DNA from 3 places in the Brevibacillus sp. RS1.1 genome. Region 3 is predicted to be linked to each of the others. Evidence: riboswitches for the same ligand, from Rfam matches in the RefSeq annotation. Region 3 holds a riboswitch; each other region holds the start of a gene.
The links. Region 3 has a riboswitch for lysine ahead of HP570_RS07505 (aspartate kinase). Riboswitches for the same ligand answer to the same signal wherever they lie in the genome.
Positions count from the first base shown of each region.

Region 1: another riboswitch for lysine. It lies ahead of HP570_RS10350 (amino acid permease); the one in region 3 lies ahead of HP570_RS07505 (aspartate kinase).
Region 2: another riboswitch for lysine. It lies ahead of dapD (2,3,4,5-tetrahydropyridine-2,6-dicarboxylate N-acetyltransferase); the one in region 3 lies ahead of HP570_RS07505 (aspartate kinase).

Region 1 covers NZ_JABSVA010000002.1:1,014,092-1,020,735, reverse strand. Annotated here, with positions in the region: gene HP570_RS10370 (TolC family protein) at 1-701, opposite strand, end outside; gene HP570_RS10365 (hypothetical protein) at 919-1,065, opposite strand; gene HP570_RS10360 (hypothetical protein) at 1,058-1,249, opposite strand; gene HP570_RS10355 (hypothetical protein) at 1,399-2,262, opposite strand; gene HP570_RS10350 (amino acid permease) at 2,481-3,929, opposite strand; lysine riboswitch at 4,044-4,229, opposite strand; gene HP570_RS10345 (DinB family protein) at 4,314-4,808, opposite strand; gene HP570_RS10340 (CGNR zinc finger domain-containing protein) at 4,977-5,534, shown strand; gene HP570_RS10335 (inositol monophosphatase family protein) at 5,566-6,366, opposite strand; gene HP570_RS10330 (alpha/beta fold hydrolase) at 6,546-6,644, shown strand, end outside.
Region 2 covers NZ_JABSVA010000001.1:923,509-930,152, forward strand. Annotated here, with positions in the region: gene HP570_RS04285 (N-acetyldiaminopimelate deacetylase) at 1-896, opposite strand, end outside; gene HP570_RS04290 (aspartate aminotransferase family protein) at 900-2,114, opposite strand; gene dapD (2,3,4,5-tetrahydropyridine-2,6-dicarboxylate N-acetyltransferase) at 2,129-2,839, opposite strand; lysine riboswitch at 2,931-3,120, opposite strand; gene HP570_RS04300 (flavodoxin) at 3,261-3,701, shown strand; gene HP570_RS04305 (GNAT family N-acetyltransferase) at 3,770-4,318, shown strand; gene HP570_RS04310 (EcsC family protein) at 4,293-5,147, opposite strand; gene HP570_RS04315 (hypothetical protein) at 5,161-5,355, opposite strand; gene HP570_RS04320 (hypothetical protein) at 5,419-6,644, opposite strand, start outside.
Region 3 covers NZ_JABSVA010000002.1:413,746-420,389, forward strand. Annotated here, with positions in the region: gene HP570_RS07500 (YslB family protein) at 154-606, shown strand; gene HP570_RS07505 (aspartate kinase) at 657-1,898, opposite strand; lysine riboswitch at 2,130-2,316, opposite strand; gene uvrC (excinuclease ABC subunit UvrC) at 2,419-4,200, opposite strand; gene HP570_RS07515 (DUF2164 domain-containing protein) at 4,239-4,490, opposite strand; gene HP570_RS07520 (ABC transporter ATP-binding protein) at 4,615-5,328, opposite strand; gene HP570_RS07525 (ABC transporter ATP-binding protein) at 5,330-6,091, opposite strand; gene HP570_RS07530 (branched-chain amino acid ABC transporter permease) at 6,093-6,644, opposite strand, start outside.

The DNA of each region.
Region 1 (6,644 bases), 600 kb from region 3:
TCAATTCTTACTTGGGTAAAATCTATTTCTGCTTGCGCTTTGATCATCTCAGGACGCTTTTCAAAAGCTTTTGCTTGCAATTGCTCCAGGGAAAGCAGCTCGTGCTGGGTCAGATCAGTCGCGATCATTCTCCATTGTCTGTCTGCTTTTTCATTCAATAAATCGTTGAGCTTGGCTAACGCTTGCTTGTAGCTGGCTTCAAGGGCAGCAAGATTTTTGTGAGCTTCTGTTTCTTGGGAGTTCAGCCAGTACTGTCTTTGCAAGCTCTTCTTTTGCGCTTTGATTTTGGCGTCTAATGATTGGACTTCGAAGAAAGCTTTATGTACTTGCAATTGAACGGTGTTTTTTTGCGTATTCAGGGCGACTTCATCGGCAACCACTTCTTTGATCGCTTTGGCGGCGTCTTCGAATTTCTTTTTTGCATCAGCCAGAGTTATGACGTCGGATTTTTTGATTTCTTCCTTTTCTCTTAGTGTGATGGATGTTTCGTACTTCGTTATATCTAATTCAATTCGAAGCAGCTCCAGATCAACGCTGTTCTTTATTGCCTGTTCGACTGCGAAATCTAGCGACAAAGGGGAAACATCCGTCTGTTCCGCAGTGGCCACGAGTGGAGCAGCCAGAGCAAAATGGGCACCACCTGTAAGGAGTGAAGTGACTAAAGTTGTACTATAAATGTGTTTGAAGAGCCTGGATTTCATGGGGAAACCTCCTGATTATATATAAAAGGATTTGATAACGATTCTCATTATCAAATCCATGAAAAGTATATATTTCCAATACAATTTCGTCAATAAAAAAATGTTTTTCACCACGTTCTTGGCCAGAACCCCAAAAGAAATCCCCTTCCGGAAAAAGGCAAAGTGAGCAACTGCCTGTTTCCCCAAAGGGGATTTGTTTTTCATAATGGGAAAAGTACTATTCTTTGTCCCTGTTTTCTTTGTTTTCCGTAGCCGACTTGGCAGTTTGGTTCAATGTCCCTTCCTTTGGCGTAAGGGAGTAACCATGCATATTGCTTCCGTTATAACCCATGTCGGGCTTTTCCTGTGAGGTACGATCAGTCATTTGCTTCCCCCTTATTTTGTCCAGTGGATGTAGAGTCTTGCTGCACATACGGATTGTCGACGTCATTTGGTTCCTTGTCCAGATTGGTACGGATTGCGAGTATTGGACTCGTGGGAGGTTGAGCGATCAGTCTGTCATCCAGTTGCTTGAAATCAGGCAGGTCGTTTTCGCGATTGTCAACCATGTTCGTCTCCTCCTTTACGGGTTAGTATATCCACCACCTGCCTGTACATTTCCTTAAATGGAAAAGCAACGGGACCCGGACTACACCAGAAAAAAACAGCCCCAGTCCCAGAAAGTTCGGGAGGGGCTGTGCCGATCATCTTTGTGCAGTTAACTCGTTTTCTTGGCCAGGCTCTTCATAAAAGAAGCAAGATTCGTTTGTAGCAATGGTGTGATCGCAGAAAAGGAAGCATTTTCAGTGAGCTTATTCATTTGACGAACAAATTCAGTGGTGTCCTTTGTATTTACATTCTCGAAGCGGTTAGTGATTTTTGTGTTTTTTAAATCGGAGAGAAGCGTAGCTTGTTCGTTCCGGTATTGTGTGATCCAGTCTGGACGATGTTGCAGCTTTTTGACGAATTGAATCAGCATGCTTACTTTCTCTGTTGGATTGGTTGTGGCCGCTTGCATTTTTTTGTAGGCTTCTGGGTCATACCGCTCCATCAGCTTGGATGGATTAACATAGTCGTTCGGCGCCCCTTGTGGTTTTTGCGGAAGCTCTACGTAGCTGACACTGCCAGTTGCAGGGTCAACCTTTCGTGTTTTGGCAACACCTGCGAGCAGATGGAGGGTATCCAAAAATTCAGCAGCATTTTTCTCATCAGCCATGTATTGGTCTGCCAAATATTTGCCTTGGGTTAAACCGACTTCTACCAAAGCAGCTCTTTCTTCATCGGTGTAGGTGGATTGGGAGTTGAAAAAGTTTTGCTCCAGGATGTGGTCAAAGGCTTTGCGAGCCTCGGGTGGCTTATCTGCGAAAATTTTATCCAAACGCTCATTAATCTCAGTGCTAAAGAAAAATTGGACGCTGTGATGTTCGATGGCATCAGCAGGTAGCTCGCGTGCCTTGTGTGAACGAAGGTCTACCGTATCGGGCTTGGGCAATCCCAGACTAGTTCCCGTCACCATTTTAGGTGCAGTTTGGCTAGTTGGGAGCTGGGGGGTTAGGTAGCGGGAATACGATTGGATTTGCATGTTCTACTCTCCTCACATGGATTCATGTTCAGTCGTGAAGGCAGGAGATCATGTTTACCTTTTATCAGATGACTAGTATGAGTTGTGAGAACGGAAGGAAACGGATCTCAATTGCTTCTTTTCTATACTATCGGCTATTGTGGGGCGGTTTTTAATAGGTTGGCAAACATGAAAAAGGACTCCCGTTTAGATCACGGGAATCCGAAATTTTTCTTCGATTATTTCGTGTATTCATCCATGCTGAAGTCAACTTGTTCAAGAGGGACGACCTTGGTCTTCTGGCTGATTTTATAAGCGAGCCAAATGAGTAAGAAGAGTGGCAGGCCAATGTAAGAGACCAGGACGCCATACCAGTCAACCGTTCCCCCGATGAATGCGGAGTAGTTTTGCCCAAAAATAACGATACAGCAAATGATGAAGGCAAAAATCGGTCCAAACGGGAACCACTTTGCCCGATAAGGCAATTCGCTTAAGTCTCGGCCCTGAGCGATAAACGCTTTGCGGAAGCGGTAGTGACTAATGGCAATTCCCAGCCAAGCGATGAAGCCTGACATACCGGACGCATTCAAAAGCCATACGTACACTTCGCCATCCCCAAACAGAGAGGACAGAAAAGCAAGGGCGCCGATGAGCGCAGTCAAGATCAATGCATTGATTGGTACACCGTTACTTGTTACTTTTGCGAACCATTTTGGTGCTTTTCCTTCTTTCGCCAAGTTCCACAGCATGCGTGTAGATGCGTACATGCCAGAGTTACCAGCAGACAATACAGACGTGAGAATAACCGCGTTCATGACGGATGCTGCAAAAGCAAAACCGGCATTTTCAAATACTATCGTAAACGGACTGATCGCAATATCCGTAAGGTCGCCACTGATCAGATTTGGATTATCGTATGGAACCAGCAACCCAATGATCAAAATAGCGAGGATGTAGAAGAGCAGGATGCGCCAAAAAATTTGACGGATGGCCTTCGGAATATTGCGGGCAGGGTCTTCGCTTTCCCCAGCTGCTACACCAACCAGCTCTGTTCCTTGGAAAGAGAATCCGGCAATCATAAAGACACCGAGCAGGGCCATGAAGCCGCCATTGAATGGCGCGTCGCCTTTGGTGAAGTTTTGGAAGCCAACTGCTTGACCACCCATAATGCCAAAAATCATCAACACACCGACAATAATAAAGATGATAACCGTTACTACTTTAATCAAGGCGAACCAATATTCAGATTCTCCATAGGCTTTCACAGACAGGAGATTCAAGGCAAACAGCAATCCGAGGAACAAAGCGCTCCACACTATCGCTGGGGTATCCGGGAACCAATATTTCATAATGAGTGCAGAAGCTGACAGCTCGACGGCAATGGTAATCGCCCAGTTGTACCAGTAGTTCCAACCGAGAGCAAAGCCGAGAGATGGATCGACGAACCGTGTGGCATACGTCGAAAACGAACCGGAAACAGGCATAAAGGCTGCCATTTCCCCCAAGCTGGTCATTAAAAAGTAAACCATGATACTAATAGCGAGATAGGCGACTAAAGCTCCACCTGGTCCGGCGGAATGAATCGAGCCTCCACTCGCGAGAAACAATCCCGTCCCAATCGAGCCGCCGATGGCGATCATCGTCAGGTGTCGGGCTTTCAAACCACGTTGCAATTGATTTTGTGACATAAGCTGCTTGCACGACCTTTCTTGATTTTTGAGAAGGAAGGTCGGAAATTAAAAAACCGCCATAGCCAAAAAAAATGGCATAGGGCGGTATCATCCAATCCCCACCAAGCCTTCACTGAAGATAGCTCACCACGTTTGCTTGGCATGCAAACGTGACAGTTCTGCCCCTTTCGAGTACAGCCCCAACCCAATCGCACAGAGACGCGATATGAGCTTCGGCGGATTTTCCTTACCTGGAGTCATTGATTTTCTCTGAATCTCGTACAGGATGATATAAAAGCCGCGACCTCTATCCCCACCGTGAAAGATGAGGATAACATGTATGAAATTATGTGATTTAACAACTATAAAGGATTGTTCGGGATTAATCAATGTGAAATTTTGTTATTCAAATGAGCGTCTGGCGGGCCAGGAGCCTTGCAGCTTGCGAACTTGGACGACTTGTCCCGTATGAAACGCATCATGCAAGACAAGACTCATTACGTTTTGGTAAATGGGTGTATAGGTAGCCATCTGGTTTAACTCTTCATCCGTCAGCAAGGAAAGCTGTTCATGAATGTGGCGGTGGACGCTTTCCATTTTCAAGAGGGTAGCTTGCCAAGCGTCTTCGTCAGCGGGACCACCGGATGGGGTGAAGGTATCATCGTTCGTCTCCGCGGAGCCAGGGAATTCGGTGCCCAAAAGACGATGCAAGAGGCGTTCTTTGTAATAAAGAAGGTGGCTGACGTTTTCCCAGATGGTGTTGGCTGCTTCTCCCACAGGGCGCCAGCTAGCCTCCGCTGCTGATATCCCGGAAAGCGCTTCTTTTAGGGGTGGATACCAGTCTTCCTTGTCATACGCACATTCCCATCCGTGCAAAAGCAATTCCTTCCGATTCATACGCTTCCTCCTCGTCTGTGAAACAGATTGATGAAACGCTATAATAGCAATAAGAAATGAAGTTGTAACTGGTTAATCTAGTTACGGTGGTTACGAATAAAGATTACCATATCCTGTATGGTCATACAAGAGAGAAAAATGAAGGGTTTCGTCAGGAGAGTGGATGACATGGACTGGCTTTGTATCGATTTTTTAAATAGTGATTGGCGGGATTGGCGCGGTTCTGGTCGTTGGGAAAATCGCCTAGAGAACCAGGAATGGCTGTCATCCTTTTTGCAAACATACAACCTAACCGCTCCGCTGCCGATGAATGAGGCGTATGCCGCGTCTCTTTTGCAATTACGGGAGCGTTTGAGACGTATGCTGGAAGCCGTTGTCCGTGGAGACCGATTCCAAGAGGAGGACCTTGCGGAATTGAACAAAGTGTTGGCTCTCGCCCCTTTTCATATACAGGTGTTGTATGTGGATGAGGAGGGCGGCTACAGGCAAAAGCAATCCAGTCAAGCAGAGGGATGGCCCCTCGTCATGGCACAAATTGCGGCTTCTTTCGCGGAGCTGCTTGCCCCGCAGCATCTGGAGCGAATCAAAATATGTGACAACGAGGATTGCCGCTGGGTGTTTTATGATGAAAGCCGCAACCGGGTGCGCCGCTGGTGCGATGACAAAATGTGCGGAAACCTGATGAAGGTGCGCCGTTTTCGTGAGCGGAAAAAGGAGAAAGGGTGATGCGCATAGGCTCACCCTTTTTATCTGTTCGTTATGAAGCTGGGGTCAATTGGATCAGCTGAGGGTAGATGGTCGAGCCCGCTGCTACGATGCCTGTGCTTTTCCAGCAAAAATCATTCCCCTGTGTATCCGTAATTTTGCCTCCGGCTTCCTGGACCAGAAGGGCACCAGCCAGCCAATCATACACCCCTTCACCGTATTCCCAGTAACCGTCGAGTCGTCCGCACGCCACATAGGCCAGATGGAGTGATACCGCGCCTTGCATGCGGATGGCAAAAGCTTCTGGCATCACTCGCGTCAAGGAATTCGCTGTATACTTTCCGACCAAGAGGTTCATCGGCTCGGAGGAAGCAAAGATCGTCCCTAGAATGCACTCACTCAGCAGCGATTTGGATGAGGTACTGATTTTTTGTCCGTTTAAAAAAGCTCCACGCCCGCCAATTGCTGTAAACAGTTCATCACGGCATGGATCATAGACAAAAGAAACAACCGTGCGTCCACCGTCAATCAGGCAGAGGGAAGTAGCCCACATCGGCATTTTTTGTAGAAAGTGAACGGCTCCATCGATTGCATCCATCACCCAATAAGGACTTGTGAATTCAGGCTTTTCCTGTGCAGCCAGATCGAATTCGGCGTCAGAGAATTGATAGGTGGGGAACCGCTCGGATAATGTGCGCTTTAATCGAGCTTCAACCACGGGATTCACCTCTTCAAAGCGTTTAGCCATTGCTTCCTTGCTGTGGCAGGGCGCTCCTTTTTCAAATTCCACTAGCAGCTCCATTCCAGCACTTCTTACCAGTTCCTCGCAAAATTGCACATCTTGTAGATTCATAACAATTCCCATCCCTTCTCTTTTTGGTGAAAATAAGGTAGTATGTTTGAATACTACTACGTAAAAATCAGCTCGTCAACACCACGGAAATATCGAGATTCACAATTTATGCACATGTGCAGCGTGTTTGAGACATAATAAGTAGCATCATACATAGGGGCGGAAACGAGGTGGGCAGGATGAGTCAAGCGCGTAAAAAATGGTTCCAGGCACTCGTATTGGTGACACTTGCAGCGATTTGTCTGGCTATATGGTATTTGCAGCCATATCAGCCCGAT
Region 2 (6,644 bases), on a different contig from region 3:
TCTGTCGTTAGCTGCTCCTCGTTGTAAACCTGGCAGTAACCAACGCCATAGTCAATCGTTGCCTGGCAATCAAAGCCTATTTCCACTCCCTTTACGAGAGATTCAATGCGGCTTTTGACAAGTGCCATCGATTCCATCGAAAAGGTTCGGATCGTCCCTTCTAGCCTGGACTTCTCCGCGATAATGTTTTGCTTCGTCCCGCTCTCCAGCTTGCCAATCGTTACGACGGCAGAATCCAATGGATCGATATTGCGCGAAATAATCGATTGAAGCTGTGTCACCAGATGGCTTCCTGCAACCACCATGTCATTCGCCTTGTGAGGGAAGGCTGCATGCCCCCCTTTGCCGACCAGATCAATGTACAACTCAGAAGTGTTGGCAAACAAAATTCCTGGCTTTGTCGCAATTTGACCAACTGGGTATTCTGGCGCGATATGCAGAGCAAAAATGCAGTCCGGTCGCCACTCTGCAAACTCTTCACTTTCCATCATCGGCCAAGCACCGCCAGGACCTTCTTCTGCCGGCTGGAAGAGGAACAGCAAATCATCTGCGATCGAATGCTCAGTAAAATGCGTCAGGAGGCCAAGAGCAATTGCCATATGCATGTCATGGCCGCAAGCATGCATATACCCTTCATGAAGCGATCGAAACGGATAGGACGTTTCCTCTACGATCGGTAGGCCATCCATATCCGTCCGCCAGGCAATTAGTCGTTTTGGCTTTGTTCCTGCCAGCTTGACCAAAATGCCTGTCCGCCACGTTTTGATCTCGATTCGCTCCTGAGGCAGCTTTTTCAAATAATCGAGCAAGTATTGCTGCGTCTTCACTTCAGCGAAGCCTGGCTCCGGTATTTGGTGCAAATCTCGGCGAATTTGTGTAAACAAGGAAGTCGTCATGGTCTACGCCTCCTTTTTCGTACCTGTTCTTGCTGTTAATTGCTCTTCAAACACAGCAAGGAAACGGTCGACATCGGCTTTTGTCAACGTCAGTGGCGGCAGCAGGCGAACAATCGTTTTCTGCGTCACGTCTACAAGGATTCCTTCGTCAAGCAATGCTTGCTGCAAGTGGCTTACCTCTTCTGGGGTGGAAGAGAGCGGAATTCCAACCATCAAGCCTTTTCCGCGAAGGGATTGCAGTTGATCTGGAAGACGCGTTCGCAACGCTTCCAACCCCGACCACAGGTACGCAATCACTTCTTCTACATGAGCGATGAAGGCTGGATTAAGCAATTCGTCCAACACGACATTCCCCAGGGCAGCAGACAATGGCGATGGTGCAAATGTCGTTCCGTGATCCCCCGGTTTGAACTGGTTCATCAGCTTTGGACCAGCGATGACACCGCCGAGTGGAAGCCCTCCCCCTATGCCTTTGGCGAATAGGATAAGGTCTGGCGTTACGCCTGCATGCTCATAAGCAAACAGCTTTCCTGTTCTGCCCATTCCTGTCTGGATTTCGTCCATGACAAAGAGCATGCCTTCTTGTTCACAGATGGCAGCTACCTCTCGCAAGAACGCTTCTGTTAGTGGCACGACACCGCCGGAACCCAAGACTGGCTCCATAAGGACTGCAGCGGGTCTTGCCTCCTGGCAAATCGCTCGCAATCCTGCCGTGTCCTCCACATCCAGTTCATAAACAGGAAAAGCTGGCTGAGGAAAGTCTTGATAGACGTGAGCCTGCCTCGTCAGACGTACTGCTCCAAGTGTTCGCCCGTGAAAGCTGTTGCGTAAAACAACGATGCCTTCACGACCTGCTCCCTCGTTTTTCGTCCATTTATGAATCAGCTTGATCGCAGACTCTGTGGCCTCCGCACCAGAGTTGGTGAAAAACACCTTACCGCTGATGCTGTTTGCAACCAAACGCTCCGCTAATCGGATAGCCGGCTTGTTTAAAAATACATTGGAAATATGCAAGAAGCGCTCTCCCTGCTCACGCAGAGCCTGTACAATGCGCGGATGAGAATGCCCCAAAACGTTTACCGCGAGTCCAGTAAACAAGTCGAGATAACTCTTCCCGTTCGTATCGTACAAGTAATTTCCTTCGCCTTTCTCTATGGCAATCGGAATTCTTTTATAAGAGGAGACGATATATTGTTCATCGAGCGAACGCCAGTCCATGTGCACTCTCTCCCTTACAGCTGACGTAGCTCCTGCTTGATCTCTGTCTTGGAACGAGTTTTTTCATCGATTTGCTTGATCACACGTGCAGGTGTTCCCGCAACTACTACGTATGGAGGTACATCTTCAATGACGACAGCACCTGCTGCAACAACAGCACCTTTTCCTACGCGTACACCTTCCAGAATGACAGCATTTGCTCCGATGACAACATCATCCTCGACAACAACTGGCTGTGCAGACGGCGGCTCGATAACGCCTGCGATAACCGATCCAGCGCCGATGTGGCAGTTTTTCCCGATGGTTCCACGTCCACCTACTACAACATTCATATCGATCATCGTACCTTCACCGATCACTGCACCGATGTTAATGGAAGCACCCATCATGATGACCGCATTGTTACCGATTGTCACTTGGTCACGGATAATAGCGCCTGGCTCAATACGCGCTTGAATCCCTTTTGTATCCAGCAACGGAATAGCGGAGTTGCGACGATCGCTTTCTACTACATAATCTTCAATTTTGTCTGCGTTAGCAGCGAGTACTGGCTCAATCTCTTTCCACTCACCAAAAACAACACCAGTCGGACCAGTAATGAAGGCTTTGGAACTCGCACCAAAGTCGATTCCCTCCAGGTTCCCTTTCACATATACCTTCACAGGTGTTTTCTTTTCGCTTTTTTGAATAAACGCGATAATTTCGTTAGCATCCATCATGTTCATTGTTACATCCTCCTCAAAATAACAGCATGGTAAATCAAAAAAAGCAATGAGTGCATTCGCTATCTCATTGCTTTTGATACTACGTAAGCAAATCATAAATAGCGCTCCACAAAAAGATGTAAGGTCCCTTGTGACAGGATGTTCATTTTTCATGAAACACCCCAGCCTGTGCTACGTAGGGGCATAGCATAAGCTTCGGCGCTTTAGCCTTTCTTCCTTCTCCTGCCCCCTGGCAGATTGCGAAAAGGCTTACTCTTCTTCGGCGCACCTCTATTTAGTGTACATTATATTAATTTTATTTAACTCTACCAAAATCAATGAAACGTGGCAAGATGAAAAAAGTTATTGACAACGATTCTCATTTTCATTAATTTTATTTGTGAGAATGATACTCATTATCTAATTGGAGGTTTTACGTTTTATGAGCATTTTGATGGTATACGCGAGCATGACAGGGAATACACAGGAAATTGCTGAAGCAATTGCAGAAGGTATTCGTTCAACTGGTGCTGAGCTGGAGATAAAAGAAGTAATGGACGCGAATGCAAAAGAACTCGAGGCTTACGACGGAATCTTGCTTGGTGCCTACACATGGGGCGATGGCGAACTCCCAGATGAATGCCTGGATTTCTATGAGGAGATGGACGATATTGACCTTAGTGGGAAAAAGGTTGTTGCTTTTGGCTCTTGCGATTCCGCTTACGAGCATGTCGGTGCAGCTGTTGATATTTTGCTGAAAAAGGCGAGTGAGCGTGGCGCAGAAACTCCTCTGGAAGGTTTGAAAATCGAGCTTTCTCCTACAGCAAAAGAAGTGGAAACTTGCAAAGCATTCGGGGTATCGTTTGCTGAATTGCTCGGCTAATCGATGTTTCCCAAATACTCTGGCACATGCTATACTATCAATCCAACTTTTTAAGGAGGATTGATCTCATGTCACTACATACAGACGAGATTCTGTTACGACCTCTCCACCAACAAGACGCAGCCGAGCTCCTAGAGCTTCGGCTGCGTAATCATGAATTTCTCCAACCATTTGAACCGATCCGCCCCGCTTCATTTCTGACCCTTCCAGCACAGCAAGAACAGATTTCACAAGCACAGAATGATTTTGAACGTGGTACTGCCTATGCTTTTGGTGTATTCTCCCGGGAATCCGAAAAGATGATTGGACGTGTAGCGTTGTCGAATGTCGCACGCGGCGCATGGCAAAATGCGACGATTGGCTACTTCATGGATCAGGCCTGCAATGGCAAAGGCTATACAACACTAGCTGTAAATCTTGCCCTTCGCTTTGCTCTAACGGATGTTGGGCTACACAGGGTACAAGCGGCTGTCATGCCTCGCAACCAAGCTTCCATTCGTGTCTTGGAGAAAAACCGGTTTCGCCAGGAAGGGCTATCGTTACGCTATTTGCAAATTAACGGTGTATGGGAGGACCATCTCATCTACGCTCTTACTGCTGAGGAGTGGTCTGTGTAATCTCCTTGCTCTTTTCAATCTCGCGCAGCCGCTCCAGGATGCGCCGTTTGCGGTACAGCATCATCCCCGCTTCGGCGACATCCTTTACGGTTGAGCGATTCAAATACGCTCCGAACAAAATACCCGCAATAGGCACCATTTGAAATAACTTTTTCCACCCGAAGTTTTCTGTGTACGTAACCACGACTTCACGCCATCCCTGCAATTGTGCCATTACCTCTCTCTGCGCACTTGGTTCATCAAAGCGGGAGAGCTCAGCGAGTATCGCTTTTTTCCCTACGATGTCTGATGAAGCAAATTGCAAGCATTTGACGACAAACAGCCGCTCCCTCTTCTCTTCCGGTCGATAGCCATAGGCAAGCGCCGTCTCTTGTAATACTTTTAGGGATGTCCCCATCAATAGCGGGATATCGATCGCGAGGGTAAATATCCCCCCGAAGCCAGTCGTCGCACCTTGCACTGTGGCAAAATTCGCACGTGAATCCTTCAGCTCCATTGCGACATCATTCATGATTGTAAGCGGTACAGCAGCAATCTCCTCCTTGCCAATTACAGAAGTACCGGATCCCTCTAACCGTTTGTCAAACCGCTTGTATATTGATTCATCCTGCACCAAATAAGTCCCACCTGTCTCGAGAAAGGCTGCCATTTCATCTACGGCTTTTCCCAGCTTCTCCTGAACAAATGCAGGCGTAATCCGATCCAAGAGAACAAAAGGAAGTCTGCCAAGCTTTTCCCAGAACCACAAGTCGTTCTGATCCTTCTCCCAGTCCTCCACTTCGCGTAAGGCCGTAACCAATGTCTCCCTAGACTCTTTCAACCCCAACAACCTCCCTGCCTGCTCACTCAGATTCTCCTCGCTTCCACTGACATTGGTTGCGCAAGATGGACTTGATATAGTCCTGCAACTCTTCTGGCGTGGCGTGGCAGACGAATTCTTTTATATTTCTTACGATCCCCAGCTTCAAATGTTTCACTTGCTCTCCTTCGATCCGAAAGCCGAACTTTTCCAAGATTACCTTCTGTTCATTTGTCACAGAACTTCCTCCCCTTGTAGTCGAAAACCCCCATGCCAAAATGCAAGGGGGTTTTCCTATCTACTATTTCACTTCAATTGTAAGCGTCAATGTTTCATTACGCTCATTTACATCGTTTTTCTTCGTGTACTTTCTTTTGGAGTTGATAACCGTGCAGGTCTTATTGCTGAGCGTATTCGTTACCTTGATCTTGTATTCCCCAGGCTTATCCGTATCGATATACCTGTTCAAATTCAGTGATTCAAGTCCCTCGCTATCGTCGACATCACCTTTGCTGGGCTTGATGCTGGCGATCTCTTCTTCCCCGAAAAAGATTTCGATCCGATTTTCTGAGGAAATGGTACCATTACTGTGCTTCCGGTTGGCACCAATACCGATCTCGCCATGTTTCCATTCAAATTTCGGCATATAGTAGGACTTCTTTTCGCTCTTATCCCTGATCTTTTTGGATCCGACTAGCTCAGCATGAGTAGCGATCAGCCTTAGGTCTTCCATTTCGAGATCATCGCCTGCGTTCACGGTAATCTTTTGTCCGTCCCGGTATTCCTTGCCGCTCTCGCTTCGAAGAAGAAGTGGCGAACTTGGCGGACTCACACCTGTATCCCCTGGCTCACATGCCGGATACGACTTGATTGGAGGCGAATCTTCTATCACTTGAACATAGCCGCACCAGACTTGCGCTGGGTCTCTTTTACTATAGTAGTTGACTTTGTAGCGACCTGGCTTGTAGCCAGACAACAGCAATCCCGTGTGATCCCAATTCAATTTGCTCTCATCGACAATGACGTTATCGATCGCCCATACACCCGGCCCCTCATCATCATCTGCTTCACTTCCCTTTTCAATGTGCTCGGCAGCAGTGGTCAGCCAGATCAGATGAACAGGATTCTGATACAGCTTGACTGTATTATCAGAGGAATACAGGTTCATCTTTTCTACCGTCGGTGTTGATTTTTCGTTTTGCTTCATCAACACATCCATCGTGACATTTCCATCAGCAGGGCCGCAGGCATTTGGTGCACCTGGTATTTCTATTTGAACCGTTGTCGCTGAAGTATCGCCCCACAAAGACGATTTCTCTTTTTGCCCCGAAACAGGCTCAAACGTGACAGCGATTGTGATTCCAGCCAATCTCTCAGGAATGTCCACCTCAAAATATTGCGCGTCTGTCAAGGTTTGTCCTGTCCCGTTCACCGACCATCTTCCTGGGATTGGCGAATACAATGGAACCTTCCCTGGTGCTGCTGGAGCTGTTATTTTCTGATCTTGCGTCAGCTTTTGACCGCTTG
Region 3 (6,644 bases):
CAATTGTACTCTTGTCGACACAGAGCGTCAAGACAATCAATGTACTAAATACATTGATAGAATAACTTTGTTTAGTCCAGCTATTTTTTCTATTCCGATGTCATGAATGCGTGTCCCTCCTCATAATCTAGTAAAGACAGGAGGGAAGCACATATGAAAGAGAAGGATCAGCTTGCAGCACTATTGCCGCCAGAGACCATTCCCTATGCAGAGAGAATGAATATGCCCTATCTTGGCTATCATCTTCTACGCGAAACGCTTACTAGCACCCTGCTAGGCGATAGTGAGAACCATATTCTCTATTGGATAGGAAAAAATATGGGCCGCCAAATCCCCATTCAATCTGCAGCAGGCCCGATTATGCCTTTTATTCGGCTTGGATTAGGTCAGCTAGACGTCCTCGAGGAGAACGAGCAAACGATCGTCTATTCACTCAATCATTCCATTTTTAGCTATCAGTCTATAGAAAGACTAGGTTGCAGTCTTTCCTTTGAAGCCGGGATCATCGCAGGTATGATTGAGCAGTGGAAAGAAAAAGAAGCGTTCAGCAAAATCGAAATGGAAAGCCCTTTAGACATACGCATCTCTGTACAAGTGGCGTCATGAACAAAATGCCCCCTCTACCTATAAGAAGGGAGAGGGAGCATCTTATCTTTTTATACTCCGTGCACAACCGCGGTTTCTTCAACATCCAGACCATAGGCCGAATGAAGACTGCGAACAGCCAGCTCTGTCAAAGCTGCTGGAATGACGCAAGAAACCTTGATATCAGAAGTTGATACCATTTTAATAGAAATTTCTTTTTCTGCCAGAACGCGGAACATTTCGGCAGCTACCCCTGGATTGTTGATCATTCCAGAGCCGACAATGGATACTTTGGTCAAGCTTTCCTCGAAATCGACTTTTTCAAAGCCAAGCTCGTCTTTGTTTCTGTCCAGCGTATCCAGTGCTTTTTTCAGATCATCCGCTGCAACTGTAAAGGAAATATTTGTAACAGTAGCATCATAAGAGCTTTGGATAATAATATCGACATTCACCTGATTGTCCGCCAGCGTATTGAACAGACGGGAGAGCGTCCCGACCTTGGCAGGCATGCCGACAACCGTGATTTTGGCTACATCTTCATCGTGTGCAACTCCACTTACTACTCTTCCTGTTTCCATGTTGGCAACCTCCTCAACGTACGTACCATCTTCGGCAGTAAAGCTAGAGCGGACGACCAGCCTTACCTTGTATTTTTTCGCAGCCTCAACTGACCTAGGATGAAGAACCCCTGCACCGAGGTTCGCCAGCTCCAGCATCTCATCATACGAGATCGTATCCAGCTTGCTCGCAGCTGGAACCATTCGCGGATCAGCTGTATACACCCCGGACACGTCCGTAAAGATTTCGCATTTCTCAGCGTTCAAACTGGCTGCGAGTGTAACCGCAGATGTATCCGATCCACCGCGGCCGAGCGTCGTAATTTCCCCTTCGTCACTGATCCCTTGGAATCCTGCCACGATCACCACACGACCACGACTGAGCTCGGATTGAATCCGTTCTGGATCAATCTGCTTGATCCGTGCTCTTCCGTGAATCGCCTCTGTGGTGATTCCAGCTTGCCAGCCCGTAAGAGAAATGGCATCGTAGCCTTTTGTATGCAAGGCCATCGACAAAAGCGCGATCGATACCTGCTCCCCCGTGGTCAGCAGCATATCCATTTCACGCTCAGATGGGTATGCGCTAATCTGCTTGGCCATGTCTACCAACACGTCAGTAGATTTCCCCATTGCAGAAACAACAACTACCACATCATGCCCTTCCTCTTTATAGCTGATAATTCGATCCGCAACTCGTAAAATTCGCTCAATGGTACCTACAGAGGTGCCTCCGTATTTCTGCACGATCAACCCCATGCGGCTTCTCTCCCTTTTTCTCATATCCAATATTGGTATTTATCTCGTATCGTATGGTTTTTCACTATTCTCTCTATAAGGAAAAGTCTTGCATTTTTATTTTACAAAAAAGGCACCGACAAGGAATAAGACCTGCCGCTGCCTACTGTTTCGACATACCGGTTCCTCCCTCCCAATACACGCGGACAACGAAGATTGACAGTTATCACCATCAAAACTCACATTGACACACCGTGAGATAGCTCTCCATCTGACAATTGGTCATTGTGCAGATGACAGTCCTGCATTTGTTCAACGCAGACCCAGCATGGAGAAAAGCGGGTTTCCCCCCACACTTCGGCGAATTCCCCTTTCCCGACCCTTCACAGATACCCGATCTCAGGGTGGTACTCTTGGTTTTCGCGCCTCTACCTCACTCCATAATGGAAGTGAGGCTAACTATTCTGTTTGAATCGGATTATATCATGAGTCTAAAAATGGATCAATTCCTTTTTAAAGGTTGTTCCAAAAGTCACACTGGCTATGTGTCCAGCTTACGCAGATGCCCGATGATTTCTTTTGCCAGCTTGTCGCCGATTCCCAATTGGCGGAAGTCTTCAACGGTCGCCTCGCGCATTTTTTTCAACGAGCCAAAATGAGAGAACAACAGCTTGCGCCGCTTTTCACCAATACCCGGGATCTCATCCAACTGCGAGGAAAGCATCGTTTTTGTCCGGGATTGTCTGTGGAACGTAATAACAAAACGGTGGACTTCATCCTGGATACGCTGCAACAAATAAAACTCATAGCTATCACGTCTAAGATTTACAGGCTCTGGCGGATCTCCGTACATGAGCTGAGCAGTGCGGTGCTTCTCATCCTTCGCCAGACCACAGACAGGAATATAGAGACCTAGCTCGTTTTCCAGCACGTCCATAGCTGCACTGATTTGGCCTTTACCACCATCGATCACAATCAGGTCGGGCATTGGCTGGTTTTCTTTCAGCAGACGAGAGTAACGACGGCGAACGACTTCGCGCATGGAGCCGTAATCATCTGGTCCCTCTACGGTTTTGATCTTGAATTTGCGGTATTCCTTTTTGTCAGGGCGACCGTCTGTAAACACAATCATCGCAGACACTGGCTCTGTTCCCTGAATGTTGGAGTTGTCAAACGCTTCAATTCGATGAGGAACCGGAATCCCTAAAATGTGACCGAGATTGTGTACTGCTTGGACCGTACGAGCATCGTCCTTGGACATCAGCGCGAACTTCTCCTGCAAAGCAATACGTGCGTTCTCGGTAGCCATCTTCACGAGCTCATGTTTTTTGCCTCTTTTCGGAGCATGGACTTTGATGCCCAACCACTCACTCAAAAGCTCTGGTTCACTCTCTTGCGGGAGCAGTATTTCTTTTGGCAGCGCATTTTGCTTGTCGTAGTAGAACTGGCTCACATAAGACATGAAGTCCTCGGTTTCGCTTCCATAGTATGGAAAGGAGGTCGTCTGACGCTCGATCATCTTCCCTTTTCGCATATAAAACACCTGGATGCACATCCAGCCTTTTTCCACAGCAAACCCGATAATGTCGCGGTCTATCGTATCGGTGAACGTGATCTTCTGCTTCTCCATTACGGCTTCGATGCTCTTGATCTGATCACGATATTCCTTGGCTCGTTCGAACTCCATGTTTTCTGCGGCTTGCAGCATTTTTTCCGTGAGGGTTTGCTTCATTTCCTCATGGCCACCATCGAGGAACTGGCTGATTTGATCCACCAAACGCTGGTTTTCCTCTGCCGATACCTCGTACACACAGGGCGCAAGACATTGTCCCAAATGGTAGTAAAGACAAACCTGCTTGGGCATATTGCGACATTTTCGCAACGGATAGAGCCGATCCAGCAGCTTCTTCACCTCGGAGGCATCTCCGGCATTCGGATAGGGCCCGAAATACTTAGCTTTATCTTTTAATACCTTACGGGTAATCTCCAGACGTGGCTGCGCCTCATTCGTAATCTTGATGTATGGATACGTCTTGTCATCGCGAAGCATGACATTGTATCGCGGGTCGTGCTCCTTGATAAGGTTACACTCGAGGATAAGCGCCTCAATCGCTGAGGATACCACAATGTACTCAAAGTCCACGATCTCACTGACCAACAGCTGCGTCTTCCCGTTATGACTGCCTGTAAAATACGAGCGGACGCGGTTTTTCAGCACCTTGGCTTTTCCGACGTAAATGATTTCCCCGTTCGCATTTTTCATCAGGTAGCAGCCTGGTTTATCTGGCAGGACGGCCAGTTTATCTTTTAAGGAGCTGTTCATGGCTGCTCCCTCCTCTTTGCTCTATATCTGCCTAGCATCTATTTGTTCTTGTGGATTGGCTTTTCCAATACATACAGTTCATCTTCTAAGGAACTCATCCGTTCCATCAGCAGCTTGCGGCTGTCTTGCACCCCTTGATTGTAATAGAAAGGGCCGAGCTCTTTTGAAAAAAAGGCAACCAACTCTTCCGTCTCCAAATTGCCGAGTGTCTCCGACCGTTCTTCTTTAAAATAGCGTTGTACTTGATGAACAAGATACTCCATTTGCTCTCTCGTCAATTTGGTTGGCATCGTATCCGGCTTCCTTCCCATTTCGCATCATAAGAGAATATACGTTCTATCCTTCATAGTACCATGGAATCCATACGAAAAAAACTGCCGCCTCATTCCATGGCGACAGTTTTTATAGGCAGACCTAGTGCTTGCGACCGCCCAAATACGCTTCTTTTACACGCTCGTCGTTTAACAACGCTACTCCTGTGCCGTCCAATACGATTTGCCCTGCCTCCAGTACATACCCGTAATCAGCGATTTTGAGGGCCTGCTTGACATTTTGCTCCACGATCAGGACGGTCGTACCTTCTGCATTGATTTCTTTGATCACCTTGAAAATGTCTGCCACCACAATGGGAGCCAAGCCCATCGACGGCTCGTCCAATAGTAGCAGCTTCGGTCGAGACATCAATGCGCGGGCAATGGCTAGCATTTGCTGCTGACCACCAGACATCGTCCCTCCCAATTGGGAAAGACGCTCCTTGAGGATGGGGAACCAGGTCATCATCTTCTCCATGTCGTCCTTGATGCCTTGTGCATCGTTGCGCTGGAATGCGCCCATCTCCAGGTTTTCCAGTACAGTCATCTTCCCGAGAATCGCACGCCCTTCCGGAACCAACGCCAGTCCAGCTTTTACGATTTGATGGGGTCTCGAACCCTCTATGCGTTGACCACAAAACGTAATCGTCCCTGCTTCAGGCTTCAGTTGACCTGCGATCGTACGCATAGTTGTGGTTTTACCCGCTCCATTCGCCCCGATTAGCGAGACGATTTTGCCCTCAGGAACTTCCAGTGTTATCCCGCGAATCGCCTTGATTTGACCGTAGGAGGTCGTCAAGTTTTGTATGTTCAGCATCTTATTCGTCCTCCTTGCCGAGGTAGGCTTCAATCACATCTGGATTGTTTTGTACCTCTGCCGGTGTGCCGTCAGCAATTTTGACCCCAAAGTTGATGCATACGACCTTTTCACACAGATTCATGACCAATCCCATATCGTGCTCGACCAACAGGACAGTCGTTCCGTCATCGCGAATTTTTTTGACCAGCTCCATGAGTGCTTTCGTCTCGGTCTCGATCATCCCGGCAGCAGGTTCGTCCAATAGCAAGAGTTTTGGTTCCGTAGCCAGTGCCCGTGCAATCTCCAGACGCCGTTGTTGACCGTACGCCAATGTATCCGAGCGGACGTCAGCAATGTCAGACAAGCCTACGAATTCGAGGAGCTCCTCGGCTTTTTTGGTCACCGCCTTTTCTTCCGCACGTTGTCCCGGTGTTTTCAAAAGGGAAGCCCAGAAGCCTGCCTTCATGCGCGAATGACATCCTACCTTCACGTTGTCCAACGCACTCATGTGACCGAATAAGCGAATATTTTGGAACGTCCTTGCAATCCCCATTTCGGTAATTTTGTTAGGCGCCATTCCATTTAGCTTCTGTCCGGCAAAAGTAAAGGTTCCCGTCGTTGGTTCGAATATGCCCGTCGCCATATTGAAAATGGTCGTTTTCCCCGCACCATTCGGACCAATCAAGCCGACAATCTCACCCTCTCCGACAGTAAAAGAAACGTCACGAAGAGCGGTGATGCCGCCAAAGCTTTTTCCTACGTTCGCAAGTTCCAGCAACATCTTATACTCCCCCCTTCGCTTCCTTGTCGGATGACTTGCCCCGACGACGCTTGAACAGCTTTTGGAACGTGTCGGCACCAATCAAGCCATGCGGGCGGAACGCCATTACACCGACCATGATCAAACCGTACATGAGCATTTTGTACTCGGCCAAACCACGCAGCACCTCCGGCAGTGCTGTCAAAACAAAGGCACCGAATAGCGGCCCCCAAACCACTTCACTGCCGCCAATAACGGCATAGGACAAGATTTCGACTACTTTATGATAGTTAAAATCATCAGGTGTAATCGTCGTCGTAATGTGGGCGAACAATCCTCCACATACACCAGCCAAAATGGAACCGATCACAAACGCAAGCATTTTATAATAGTTGACTTGCAATCCCATTGCTCGTGCTGCCGTTTCATCCGCTTTGATCGCTTCAAAAGCTCGCCCCAGACGCGAACGGTTCAGACGCAGCGTCAGGAAAAGAACGAAGGCAAACAGGAGCAGCATAAACACAAAGGTTGATAATGACTTCATTTGCATGACCGAAATGCCAAAGGTCTGTGC